Regions from separate parts of the Streptomyces hazeniae genome, predicted to be linked through region 1. Evidence: riboswitches for the same ligand, from Rfam matches in the RefSeq annotation. Region 1 holds a riboswitch; each other region holds the start of a gene.
The links. A riboswitch is a leader RNA that binds a small molecule or an ion and turns the genes downstream of it on or off. The one in region 1 is predicted to bind cyclic di-AMP.
Positions count from the first base shown of each region.

Region 1 (4,217 bases):
CCCGACGGTCCGCCCGGCTGCGCGAGGACGCCCGCGCGGAGGGCGGCACCACACGGGCCGCCGACCTCCTGGAAGCCCTCCTGAGCCGGCGCTAGAAAGGGTCCGGCGGCCCTGGCGTCGGGGGGTGGTCCGCCAGGACCGCCGGAGTCTCGGTGGCCGCCCGCCCCGGTTCCCCGGTTGCCGCCGCCCCGCCCCTCCTTGTCGCCGAGTACTGCGGTGGGGGGAGGAGGTGTCACAGGCCTCGACGGGCACGAGGCGGCGGCACCGTCCCTGCATCAGGGACGTGAAAAGGAATCCCGGAGCAGAAGGGTCAGACGTTCAGTCCCTTCCCACGCAGCCAGGACAGCGGGTCGACGGGCGAACCGCCGCCCGGCCGGACCTCCAGGTGGAGGTGCGGTCCGGTGGAGTTGCCGGTGGAGCCGACGTTGCCGATGACGTCCTTGGTGTTGACCTCGGACCCGGCGGAGACGTTCATCGAGGACAGGTGGCAGTACCAGACCTCGGTGCCGTCGTCGAGTTCGAGTACGACGCGGTAGCCGTACGAGCCGGCCCAGCCGGCCTCCTTCACGGTGCCGCTGTGCACGGCCATCACCGGGGTGCCGGTCTGCGCGGCGAAGTCCTGGCCGGTGTGGTCGTTCTCCCACATGCTGCCGCCGGCGCCGTAGCTGGAGCTGAGCGTGTACGAGGAGAGCGGCACGCTGTAGCTGCGGGCGAGTTCGGCGAGCCGAGCGGCCTCGGCCTTGCGGCGGGCCTCCTCGGCGGCTTCGCGCTTGCGCTCGGCCTCGGCCTTGCGCTCGGCCTCCGCCTTCTTCGCGGCGGCCTCGGCGGCCTCCGCGCGCGCGATGTCCGCGGCGTCCTCGCGGACGGTGGCGTCGGCGGCCGACTGCTGCTGGGCGGCCTGCGCCAGGATGCGGGCCCGCAGGGACTCCCCGGCGTCCCCCTCCGGAGCAGCGGTCTCGGTGCTGAAGCCGGCCTGGGCGAGCGGCGCGTGAGCGGCGACCGTCGTGGTGTCCGCCGAACCGTCGACGCCGGGGACCAGGTCACCTATCTCGCTGGGCAGTTCGTCCGCCACCGTGCCGGCGAGGGAGGACATGTCGGCCATCGTGACGGAGGACGGCTTGTCCTTGGCCGTGGCCATTCCGCCCGCGCCGACGGCCGCGATCATGCCGACCCCGAGCACCGCACCGCTGCGGGCCATCCCGCCGCGCTGCTTCGCCACGCGGTGCCGGCCGCGCACCGGCCGCACCGATTCGGCGGTCGGGTTCCACCCGTCGTACGCCCCGTCCTGCTCCGGCCCGTAGACGGTCGGCACGGCGTAGGCGCCGGTGGCGTCGAAGGACTCCTCGAACTGGGGGAACTCGGTGGTGAGGTCGGTGTCGCCGACATGTCCGCTTCCGTAGAGGTCGCGGGCCTCGGGGGCATGCCTGGTGGACGCCACTGGGGGCGCTCTCCTTTCCTTCCTTCTCGCCTACCGGGTTAGCTGACGGGTTCGGAGCAGGAAGGTCTCCTACAGCGGTCCTTGGGCGGGACCGCCGATTCACCCCTGAAAGGTGGTTCCCCGGCTCCCTCGGTGTGTCGGCGCGAGCGGTGAGACTCGCGTGACCCACGTGCGGGATTAGGCGACGGCGCACGGTGCCGCCTGGAGTGACGGCAGTGACGACCGCGCTGCGTTATCGAACGTTAATAGACCCGCAGCCGGGAAACCAAGCCGGGCCGCTGATTTTGCCTACGCTTTGGCAGGGACTTCCCGCCCACCGAGGAGCAATACGGACGCACCAACACACCCCGTCAGCACGCCGGTTCCGTGGGTGATCACGAGTGGATCACGACGGCCGACACCGAACCTCCACCAACGGACCGTCAGCGCACCCGCCCCAACCTCCGTCACGGAACCGGCCTTCCGGTGCGAGTCGGACATGAGCGCACCCGAGCGAAGCTCAGGGCAGACGACCCCGCACGCCTCCCCCTCCAGCGCACGGGCGGGCCGCGACCGCGACGGACGTGAGGGGGCGTGGGCGGAGGGCAGGGGCGATGCGCCCGGAAACACTTGCCCGTGATGTGTGGGCCGCGAAGTAAGAGTCGTGCCCACCGTTCACCGAGAACGCGGCCCGTACATCATGGGTTTCCGGGTCGTCGGCCCGGACCGCAGCCCACGCCCCCGCCCCCCACCAGCCACCGCCCCACGGCACCGAACCGCCCCGGACGCGTCAGAGAATCGCCACGCGCTCCCACGCGGGCGGACTCTCCTCCGCCTTCTCCGGATCGGCGGCCGCCGCCTCCGTCTCGCCGGCCACACCCTCCGCCGGTCGCGCCTCCGCTGCACGGCCGCCCGCGTCGTCGCCCCCGTCGCCGTAACCGGAGACGCCCACGTAGGGCGCGACACTCCGGTAGGGGGCGGCGGAGGTGCCGTACCCCTCCGTACCGTTGGCCTGCCGCTCTGCGGAGAAGCCGTACCGCTCAAGCGAAGTGCCGTACAGGTCACCGCCGTTGCCGCCGTACACCGCGCCCCCGTACGCGGCAGGACCGGGCACCACCGGCGAAGGGCCGCCGTAGGACGGCCGCCCCTCCTCCGTGCGCCACCACCGCGCGCCGGTCTCCACGGGCTCGCTGCGGCCGTGACGGCCTCCCTGCCCCGGAACGGTGCGGCCGGCCAGGGACCACTCGCGTACGAGCGTCTCGTAGATGGGCGTGGGCGCGGAGGCATCCGCCGGGGGCGGAAGAGCCGGACGGGGAACCGTTTCTCCCGACCAGGGCACCGGCGACCACTGCGTGAGCATCACAGCCATGCCAGAGACAACGAGGCCCACCGGCCCGAAGTCACCCGCCCGGATCAGCCGTGTCACCCACAAGGGGGGTACGGGCCCGGAGTTCACCCGTACATCCCCCTGGCCCGGCCCGCCCGGTCCCGCCGCCCGGGCATCGCTCCGTCCACCGTCCGCCGCATGGAGCAACGTCCACGGGCACCACCGCCCACCTGCGCCGACGACGGGGCGCTCCGCCCGGAGCGCGGAACCGGGGGGATGCGACTTGGCTCGGATGCGGACGCGGGGCGTCCCGGGAGCACGCCGGCGCAGCCGCGCGCCGCGCACCCCGCCATCGTCGGAGGTTCGTTCATGCGTGCGTTTTCCACGCCGCGCCGGCCGAGAGTCGCTCGGCGGCTCTCCGGCGCGGCGCTGTCCGTGGCCGTCGTCGGCATAACCGCAACGACCGTCACGACCGCCTTCGCCGCCGGTGACGACGGCGCCATCAGGGTCGCCCCGGGCACGGCGCGTCCGGGCGGCACGGTCACGTTGTCGACGGACGCCTGCGGGCCCGGCGGCAGCGCCGGAGTGGACGCCAGTGCCCTGGGCGCCGGAATCCTCGGGCTGGAGCCGAGGGACGCGGAGGCCCGGACGGCGAAGGGCAAGCTGCGCGTCACGCGCGACACCAAGCCGGGCCGGTACGCGCTCGGCGGCTCCTGCACGGACGGGAGGGAACTCGCCGGCACGGTCGTGGTCGGTCCCGCGAAGCCCGCGGCCGGGGACGCGGAGCACCGCGCCGGTGAGCGGCAGCCCGCGACGGGCAGCGCCGAGGCGAAGGCCGGCGACGAGTGGCCGGAGGGCGAGGACTGGAAGGAGTGGTCCGACGAGGGCGCTCCGGAGGACGGCGCTCCGAAGGGCTCCGGTGCCGGGGACTCCTGGCCGGAGGGCGAGGACTGGAAGGAGTGGCCGGGGGACGGCGGCGACCCGTTCGACAAGAACGGCGACCGCGGCAAGGGGGGCCACCACGGGGACGACTGGGGCAAGCACGGCAGGGACGGCAAGGACGGCCACGACGACCGGCAGGACTGGCGGCACGACCGGCACGGGAAGATGCCGCACGGCCGCGTCCACACCGGCGTCGGGGGCGCCGGAGCGGGTGTGGACTCCGCCATGCTGACCGGCGGCTCACTCGCCCTGGTGGCCGCGGCCGGCGGTGCGCTCTACCTGCGCCGTCGCCACCGCAGACTGGACGGCTGACCCGGGCAGCCCCACGGCAGGCCGTTCCGGCGTACGGGTGCGGCGTCGCCCCGGCGACGTCCGCACCGTACCGCCGTTGACGCCCGCACCCGCACCCGCACCCGTACACGTACCCGCACGCGAGGAGGTCCGATGGCGGGTCCGACGGCGGCATCACGCCCACGTCGCCGCGGTCGCGGCGTGGAGACGTGCGTCTCGACGCTCGTCGCCGCCTCCGCC
Region 1 covers NZ_JAVREQ010000010.1:134,737-138,953, reverse strand. Annotated here, with positions in the region: gene RM572_RS13555 (macrolide family glycosyltransferase) at 1-95, shown strand, start outside; gene RM572_RS13550 (M23 family metallopeptidase) at 311-1,438, opposite strand; cyclic di-AMP (ydaO/yuaA leader) riboswitch at 1,451-1,591, opposite strand; gene RM572_RS13545 (hypothetical protein) at 2,208-2,786, opposite strand; gene RM572_RS13540 (hypothetical protein) at 3,114-3,998, shown strand; gene RM572_RS13535 (class F sortase) at 4,179-4,217, shown strand, end outside.

Region 2 (4,217 bases), on a different contig from region 1:
GCCGGCGGCATCGTCGGCGGCGTCGCGGGCGCCTCCGGTCAGACGGTGTTCGTGGAGTCGACGGCGGGCGTCGGCGACGGCGCACGCACCGGGTTCGCCAGCGTCGTCACCGGCCTGGCCTTCACCCTGTGCCTGTTCTTCACGCCGCTCGCCCAGGTGATCCCGACACAGGTGGCCGCCGCCGCGCTGGTCGTCATCGGCTCGATGATGATGACGAACGCCAAGCACATCGACTGGAACGACCCGGCGACGTCCGTCCCGGTGTTCCTCACCACCGTCCTGATGCCGTTCACCTACTCCATCACCGCCGGTATCGCCGCGGGCGTCATCTCCTACGTGCTGATCCGCGCCGTGCAGGGCCGGTGGCGGGAGCCGGGATGGCTGATGTGGGTACTGGCACTGGTCTTCTTCGTCTACTTCTCGCTCGGGCCCATCGAGGCCTGGCTCGGAGTGAAGTAGCCGGAGCGGACGCACCGCCCCACCGCACCGCACCGCACCGACCCTGGAGGTTCCCCCGTGCTGGACATCGCCGCCGAACTGCACCAGTGGTGCGAGGAGGGCCGCGACTTCGCCGTGGCCACGGTGGTGGCCGTCAGCGGCAGCGCGCCCCGGCAGCCCGGCGCGGCGCTCGCCGTGGACGCCGGGGGCACCGCGGTCGGCAGCGTGTCCGGCGGCTGCGTCGAGGGCGCGGTCTACGAGCTGTGCGCCGAGGCGCTCCGGGACGGCCGGCCCGTCACGGAGCGCTTCGGCTACAGCGACGACGACGCCTTCGCCGTGGGTCTGACCTGCGGCGGCGTCATCGACGTGCTGGTCGTGCCGGTGCGCGCGGACGCGCCGTGGCGGGAGACGTACGCGGCGGCCGCGGCCGCGGCGACGCGCGGCGGCTCCGCGGCCCTCGCCCGTGTGGTGGCCGGTCCGCCGGAGCTCCTGGGGCGGGCGCTTCTCGTCCGCCCGGACGACGACAGCGGTGAGGGTCACGGCGACGGTCAGGGGCCCGGTCACGGCGACGGCGCGTCCGGTGCCGCGGGAACCCTCGGCGGGCACCCCGGCCTGGACCGTACGGCCGCCGCCGAGGCGCGCGCCCTGCTGGACGCCGGGCGCACCGCCACCCTCGGCATCGGGGCGGAGGGGAGCCGCTGCGGCGCACCCCTCACCCTGCTGGTGGAGTCGAGCGTGCCGGCGCCGCGCATGCTGGTGTTCGGCGCGATCGACTTCGCCGCGGCGCTGGTCCGGGCGGGGAGGTTCCTCGGCTACCGCGTCACGGTCTGCGACGCCCGTCCGGTGTTCGCCACGGCGGCGCGCTTCCCGGACGCGGACGAGGTGGTCGTCGACTGGCCGCACGACTACCTGGACGCCACCGAGGTCGACGCCCGCACGGTGGTGTGCGTCCTCACCCACGACGCCAAGTTCGACATCCCGCTGCTGGAGCGTGCCCTGCGGCTGCCGGTCGCCTACGTGGGGGCGATGGGCTCGCGCCGCACCCACGAGGACCGTCTCGCCCGGCTGCGCGCGGCGGGCGTCACCGAACTCGAACTCGCCCGGCTGTGCTCGCCCATCGGCCTGGACCTGGGCGCGCGCACACCCGAGGAGACGGCGGTGTCCATCGCCGCGGAGATCGTCGCCAGCCGCCGCGGCGGCTCCGGGCTGCCGCTGACCGGGGCCCACACCCCGATCCACCACGATGGTCCCGGGGCCCGCGGCGGGGCCCGGCCGATCGGCTCCGTCGCCTGAACTCGGCGGCGCAGCCCGGCTGCCGCGACGGCTCCCGACCGCTGCCGCGCGCCGCCCCCGGGCACGACGAAAGCCGCCTCCCACCTGCACGCCGGTGGGAGGCGGCCGTCGAGTGACCCTCGAACGTCAGGCTCAGTAGGGGCCGTTGACGTTGTCGATGCTGCCGTAGCGGTCGGCCGCGTAGTTGCAGGCGGCGACGATGTTGGCGACCGGGTCGTACTGGTCGTAGGCCGTGCCCTCGACGTGGTAGGCGTCGAAGGTGGGCTTGATGACCTGGAGCAGGCCGATGGACGGCGTGCCGTTCTGGGCGTTGATGTCCCAGTTGTTGATGGCGCTCGGGTCACCGCCGGACTCACGGATGATGTTGCGGTGGATGCCGTCGTAGGAGCCCGGGATGCCCTCCTGCTCCATGATGGCCAGCGCCTCGCGGATCCAGCCGTCCAGGTTGTCCGGGTAGGTGGCCTGGTCGGCCGACTCGCCGGAGGTCTCGGTGGAGGACTGCTGGGCCTCGCCGCCCTTCTGGGCCGACGCGGCCTCGAGGGTCAGCTCCTGACCGGGGTGGATCAGGTCCGGGTTCCCGCCGACCGTCTCCTTGTTGGCCTCGTAGACGGTCTGCCAGCCGCCCTTCACGTCGTGCGCGTTGGCGATCTTGAAGAGGGTGTCGCCGGAGGCGACGGTGTAGCTCTCGGCGGCGGCGGTCTGCTCCGCCTTGGCGCCGGCCTTGACGGTCTTCACGTTGGCGGCGGCCGGCGCGGAGGCGGGGGCGGCCTGGGCGGTGCCCGCTGCGGCGATCGGCGCGGCGACGGCGCCGCCGGCGGCGAGCGCGACGGAAAGGCGGGAGACCTTGCGGGCGTTGAACAGATGACGCGGGCGGCGGTGACGGCCACGGGACATGGTGGTGAATCCTCTCCTACGCCTGCGAGGTGAGCTGTCGGATTCGGGCGAGAAGAGTTGCCCGGCCATGTCCCGTCGCGTGGGGGCGCGATGAGGCATGGCTTCACCCCAAGCCGGCCGTCGTGCGGCGCGGCGCTTACCTGGTTCCCCCGCTCCTGCCGTTGCTGACTACTGCGCTTTTCCCTGGTGCCGGTCGGCAGGATTCGGCGTCCCGGCGCGGGAACCTCCGCCATGACGTGCGGAAGCGAGCACATAGGACCACAGCCGATTCGGCGGAGACAAGCTGCGGGAAAAGGTGACCTTCGCGTCTGCGATCTTTACCGGCCGGTGTTCCTCGACGCTTTGCGATGAAGCATTTTCCGAGCGTGAGAGCGGTGAATCCCCGGGATTTCCTAATCGTCAGGCACCGCAGGCGATTTGGCCGCGCGACGCATCCTGGGGCGTCCCGGTTCCCAAGATCGGCCATGGCGCGATGTGAGTCCCGCCACAAGGGACTTGGGGTGTTCCTTATATCCACCTATTTCCAGCTCTCCTGCCGTGGAGCGGTGTTGGTCGTGCGAGGGAAGCGTGGAGAGGGTGCATGTCGGACTTGCCTGTTTTGCCTGTCACCTCCGTCCACGGTGACGCACGCGCGACGCCCTTCCGCCCGTGCGTCCCGCCCTCGCGCGCGACCTGTGCAGGACGGCGGTCGCAGTGGCCGTGGGCTGGGGTACCGCTCGCTCCGGGGAAACCGCGTGTTACCGGGCGCGGTGGGCGCCGGGCCGCGATAATGGGCCCGTGACCGGGCCGTGATCCGGTCGAGAGCGGTGCCCGAAGTTCTTCCGGGATTTCTTCCCCCGCGACGTCGAGACACGCCGCACCGCTCCGACGTCTCCGGTGAGAGGCACCCGCAGGGGAGCCCCCGACGAAGGAGTCAGACCATGAAGTACATGCTGATGCTGATGTCAGCCCAGAAGTACTACGACGCCATGAGCGGAAACCCCTCCCCGGGAGCCCCCGCCTGGTCGGAGTCCGAGCTCAAGGCCATGTTCCAGCACATGGAGAAGCTCAACCAGGACCTCGTCGCGTCCGGTGAATGGGTCGACGCCCAGGGACTGGCGGAGCCGTCCCAGACCCGTCTGGTCACCGCAGACAAGGACGGCCGCCCCGTGGTCTCCGACGGGCCCTTCGGCGAGACCAAGGAGGTGCTCGCGGGCTACTGGATCGTGGACGTGGAGACCCCGGAGCGCGCCTACGAGATCGCCGCCCGTGCCTACTCCTGCCCCGTTCCGGAGGGCTCCGACCCGGAGCCGGCGGTCGTCGTCCGCCCCGTCCCGGACGGGCCGCCGGACCAGGCGTGACCACCGACCCCCGCATCGAGGACCTGCTGCGCCGCCACGCGCCGCAGGTCCTCGGCGCGCTGGTCCGCCGCTACGGCCACTTCGACGCAGCCGAGGACGCCGTCTAGGAGGCGCTGCTCGCCGCCGCCGTGCAGTGGCCGGCCGAGGGCCGGCCCGAGAACCCGCGCGGCTGGCTCATCCGCGTCGCCTCCCGCCGCCTCACCGACCAGCTCCGCAGCGACTCCGCACGCCGCCGCCGCGAGGAGGCGGACG
Region 2 covers NZ_JAVREQ010000014.1:122,809-127,025, reverse strand. Annotated here, with positions in the region: gene RM572_RS16815 (NCS2 family permease) at 1-459, shown strand, start outside; gene RM572_RS16810 (XdhC family protein) at 517-1,731, shown strand; gene RM572_RS16805 (transglycosylase SLT domain-containing protein) at 1,864-2,625, opposite strand; cyclic di-AMP (ydaO/yuaA leader) riboswitch at 2,630-2,811, opposite strand; gene RM572_RS16800 (YciI family protein) at 3,546-3,965, shown strand; partial or broken gene RM572_RS16795 (RNA polymerase sigma factor) at 3,962-4,217, shown strand, end outside.
Region 2: it holds a riboswitch for cyclic di-AMP, as region 1 does, so the genes downstream of both, RM572_RS16805 (transglycosylase SLT domain-containing protein) here and RM572_RS13550 (M23 family metallopeptidase) in region 1, are expected to answer to the same signal.

Region 3 (4,217 bases), on a different contig from region 1:
TGACGGAGGCGCGCGGCGGTGCCGAGCCCCTGCTCGAGACCCTGTCCGAGTGCGCCGCCGCCGGTTACGTGAACGCCGAGGCCGCGCGCCGGCTGGGCGTCAGCGTGCGCACCCTGTCGTACCGGCTGGAGCGCATCCGCAGCCTCACGGGGTACGACCCCGGCGACGCCCTGCACCGCTACACCCTGGAGACCGCCGCGATGGGTGCGCGCCTGCTGAACTGGCCCGCCGACGGGCTGTGACGAGGCCGCCTTCCCCCAGGAGCCGGGCGGGGCCGGGGAAGGCCCGGGAGCCGGGGGTCCCTACCGCTGGGCCAGGGACTGGGCCACGTGGTCGCCGAGCGCGGTGAGCCAGTCCAGTCCGGAGGGGCCGGTGCCCGTGCGCATGCCGTGGCGGCGCCCGTGGAACGCGTCCTGGACGGCGTGCAGCTGGGCCCAGCGGCGGGCCCGTTCACGGTCGAGTCCCGCGGCGTCCGCGAACACGTTCAGCGCCCGGAGCAGGGCGCTCTTCGGCACCTCGCCGGTCGTCAGGAACGCCAGGGCGCGGGACTTGAGCAGCGTCCCGGCGTCGAACGCGGGGTCCCCCGCCCAGCCCTCGGGGTCGATGGCCAGCCACGGTTCCCGGTCCGCGCGCAGGATGTTGCGCTCGTGCAGGTCGCCGTGGAGCAGCGTGTCCGGCTGGTCCCGGCCGAGTTCGCGGACGGTCGCCAGGGCGGCGTCCACCAGGTGATCCGGTAGCCGCGGCTCCAGTTCCGCGGCGTCCTTGAGCAGTTGCTCCTCCCAGGCGTCGGCCCGGTCCCGCAGCCTCGGCAGGCCGGGCGGAGCCGGCACGGCGAGCCGGCGGCTGAGCTGTCCGGCGACCTCCATCACCTCGTCGCCGTCCGCGACGTCGGCCAGCGTCGAGGGGCGGGCCCGCTCGAGGAGCATGGCGCACCGGTCGTCGTCGCGTTCGTGGAGCAGGACGGCCCCGCGCCCGGCCCATACCGCGAACGCGTCCGGCTCGTGGACGCGGTCGGGGTGCGGGAACGACACCTTCAGCACGCAGCGCCGCCCGGCGGGCCCGGACACCGGGAGGACCATCCCGATGCCGCCGTGCGCCGCCTCGCCGTCCGGTACGCAGTCCCACTGGCCCAGCAGGGCCTCCACGAGGCCCGGCAGGTCCGCCAGCCATCTCTTGCCGGAGGCTCCCTCGCGGTCGACGATGCTCCGCGCGAACAGCAGCGGGATTTCACGTGTCATCGGTGCAACGTACGGCCGCGCGCGGAGGGGCGGCGCCCCGTCGTCGCGGATGTAGGAGAACCACTGAGCGCCCCGCAGGGGCGGAACGGGGGGCGTGCTCGCTGGAGTCGGACGTCAACGCGCCGTGAACTTTGCCGGGTTCTGGCAATGTGCGAGTCCTGCGCTGCATGTCACGATGAGGCCCGCAAGGCAGCCGGCACGGGGGTGCGGCGCAGGAGTCCTCGGCGCGTCAAGCGCCGGGTTTCCCTCGCCGGTCCGATCGGGTCCGCCCACGGGAGGGGATCGGACACCGGCTGTCTGTGCAGGTGAAAGGCGTGGGCGCCGATACCTCCCACGGGGGTGGGGGTATCGGCGCCGGCACGCCGGAGCCGCCCGCGGCCCGAGGGGGGGGTCGTGCCGGGGAGGTCCCGGTGCGCCCGGCCGGGGGGAGGGCGATTGCCGGGCCTGGTTGCCCGGTTCTTGCCTCGGGGGAGGAGGACGGGGGAGGAGACGGGGGAGCGGTCCGCGCCTGCGCCGGAGGGGGAGCCGGGCGGGCGCGGACCGCGGAGCCGGAAAGGTCGTGCGGGTGGCCTGACGGCGGGTCAGCGGATCACGAGCTGCTGACCGGGAAGAATGAAATCGGGGTCGTCGCCGACGACCGAGCGGTTGTCCTCGTAGATCTGCTGCCAGGTGGTGCCGTAGGCGACGGCGATGGCGCCGAGGGTGTCACCCGAGCGGACGGTGTAGTCCGACCCGGTCGGCTGCACCGGTTGCACGGGCTGGGACTGCTGCTGGGGAGCCGACGGTGCCGCCGGCTCCGGCGCCTGCTGCTCCGGCGCCTGCTGCTCCGGCGCGCCGGTGTCGGGGGCCACCTCCGCGGGGGGAGCCCCTGCGGTCAGCCCGCCCTCGCTGCCGCAGACCGGCCAGGCGCCCGGGCCCTGCATCTCCAGCAGTTTCTCGGCCACGGCGATCTGCTCCTGCTTGCTGGCCAGGTCCGCACGCGGTGCGTACTGCGTGCCGCCGGCGGCCTCCCAGCTGGACTGGGAGAACTGCAGCCCGCCGTAGTAGCCGTTGCCGGTGTTGATCCGCCAGTTTCCGCTGGACTCGCATGCGGCGACCTGTTCCCAGGTGTCGACGGAAGCGGCTCTGGCGTTGGACGCCGACATCAGCGGAAGCGCGACCGCGGCTCCCGCCGTGCTCACCAGGGCCGCGACGCGTGCGCGGGTGCTGGACAGGTGTGCCCGGTACTTGCCAGTGAACAGCATGTTCGTCTCCTCACCGACGCCTGCGAGGTGAGCTGTCGGGCTCGGGCCGGAGAGTGCCCGTCCGTCCGCTGACGCGGGCGGATACGCCCCGAGCCGCTCCCTCCTTCGGGTGCGGCGGCCTACCTGGGTCCCCCGCTCCTGCCTACGGCGCTCACGCGACGAAGTGTCCCCGGCCGCCGGCAGGATTCGGCGTGACGGCCGCGGTGCCCGTCAGGCGACGAGCGATGCGACCGTAAGCACATCGCACCGGAGTGTTCAAAAACCGACATACAGGGCGTCCGGGCGTTCCGGTGTTGCGCCGAACCGGTGATTCCGCAGGTGGTGACGGTGTGTCGGACGTGCCTGCCGCCGCGGGAGCGTCACTCCTCTGGAGGGAGGCCGAACGCGCCGCCGCAGGCCTTCTCCTGACGTGGCGTCGAGCCGGCCGGTCGCGCTCGGGGGTCGGTTCGCCGGGAGGGAGGGGCCGGACGTTCACCTTGTGAAGAGACGGAGTGCGACCGTGGAAGTGCCGGGCCGGAGTCGTGGGTGTTACAGCTGATGCGCACGTGTCGGCTACGTGTGGGTAGCACACCGGAGAAGCTCAGGTCCAGCTCAAATCGCCATCGGCCTTCCCGGCATAGCGGGAGGTAGGGCGACATCCCGGGCGCCTTCTCTTTGTGAAGGGCCATTGACCGGTCTCAAGTCGGTCTGTAACTCTACGGAACGCAGGCGGTGTGGTCGACCGCCTTGGATCTCCACCCTGGAGCAACGCCGAACGGGGGTGAACCGACAGGGGTGGAGCACGGCAGAGCGTCCGAGAGGATTCTGCTGTTCGTTTGAATTTGTGCCGACACTGGGGTTGGAGGGTGGCACCCTCCGGGGCGTTATCGCGGTACGGGCCAGTGTATGTTCACATTCAAGCTGGGACTTCGGCGTGCCTGGAAACCACGGGCTCACCGGGTCCACGCGGGGAGTTCAAGCAGTGACAATTCGCATCCTAGTGGCCGACGAACGTCGCCTGATCTCGGAGACCCTGGCCGAAACCCTCAAGCAGGTACGGGACTTCGACGTCGTGGAGACCGTCAACGACAGCCGGCAGATCGTCCCGGCGGTGCTGCGCGTACGTCCCACCGTCGCCGTCCTCGGCGCGACCACCACGGGTCGCGACGAACTCCACCTCGCCGACGAACTGCGCGCCGCCGCACCCGACTGCGGCATCGCCGTCATCGCGGCCGAGCCCAGCAGAGCGGTCCTGGACCGCGCCGTGGCCGGCGTCTTCAGCGTCATCCCGAACCACGCCCGTTTAACTCATCTGGTGCATGCCATCCGGGGCATCGTGGCGGGTTGTCCGACGATCGACCCGTCCCTGCTCCGCCCTCCCTCCCGCAACAGCCGCCAGCTGAACGACCGGGAGAGAGAAGTGCTGAGACTGACGGCCGGCGGAGCACCGATCAAGGAGATCGCCGCAGAGCTCTACCTGTCACCCGGCACGGTCCGCAACGTCACCTCCAGCGCGATCAAGAAGCTGGAGGGGCGCAACAGGTTCGACGCCGCCCGGATAGCGAACAGCCGCGGCTGGCTCTGACCACGCCATCGCCTCAGCCCCTCTCCTCGGTCCTCCACGTCCGGCGCCCCGCCGCGACGCACGCCCGGATGACTCCGGACGCCGCCGGTGCGCCGCTGCGGTGACGTCAGCTTGCGGCGACCCCCGGCCGGTAGGCGACCGGAACGGACGGGACGGTGACCGATGTCATGC
Region 3 covers NZ_JAVREQ010000001.1:722,489-726,705, reverse strand. Annotated here, with positions in the region: gene RM572_RS02935 (PucR family transcriptional regulator) at 1-242, shown strand, start outside; gene RM572_RS02930 (aminoglycoside phosphotransferase family protein) at 303-1,238, opposite strand; gene RM572_RS02925 (transglycosylase family protein) at 1,820-2,482, opposite strand; cyclic di-AMP (ydaO/yuaA leader) riboswitch at 2,485-2,642, opposite strand; gene RM572_RS02920 (response regulator transcription factor) at 3,444-4,046, shown strand.
Region 3: it holds a riboswitch for cyclic di-AMP, as region 1 does, so the genes downstream of both, RM572_RS02925 (transglycosylase family protein) here and RM572_RS13550 (M23 family metallopeptidase) in region 1, are expected to answer to the same signal.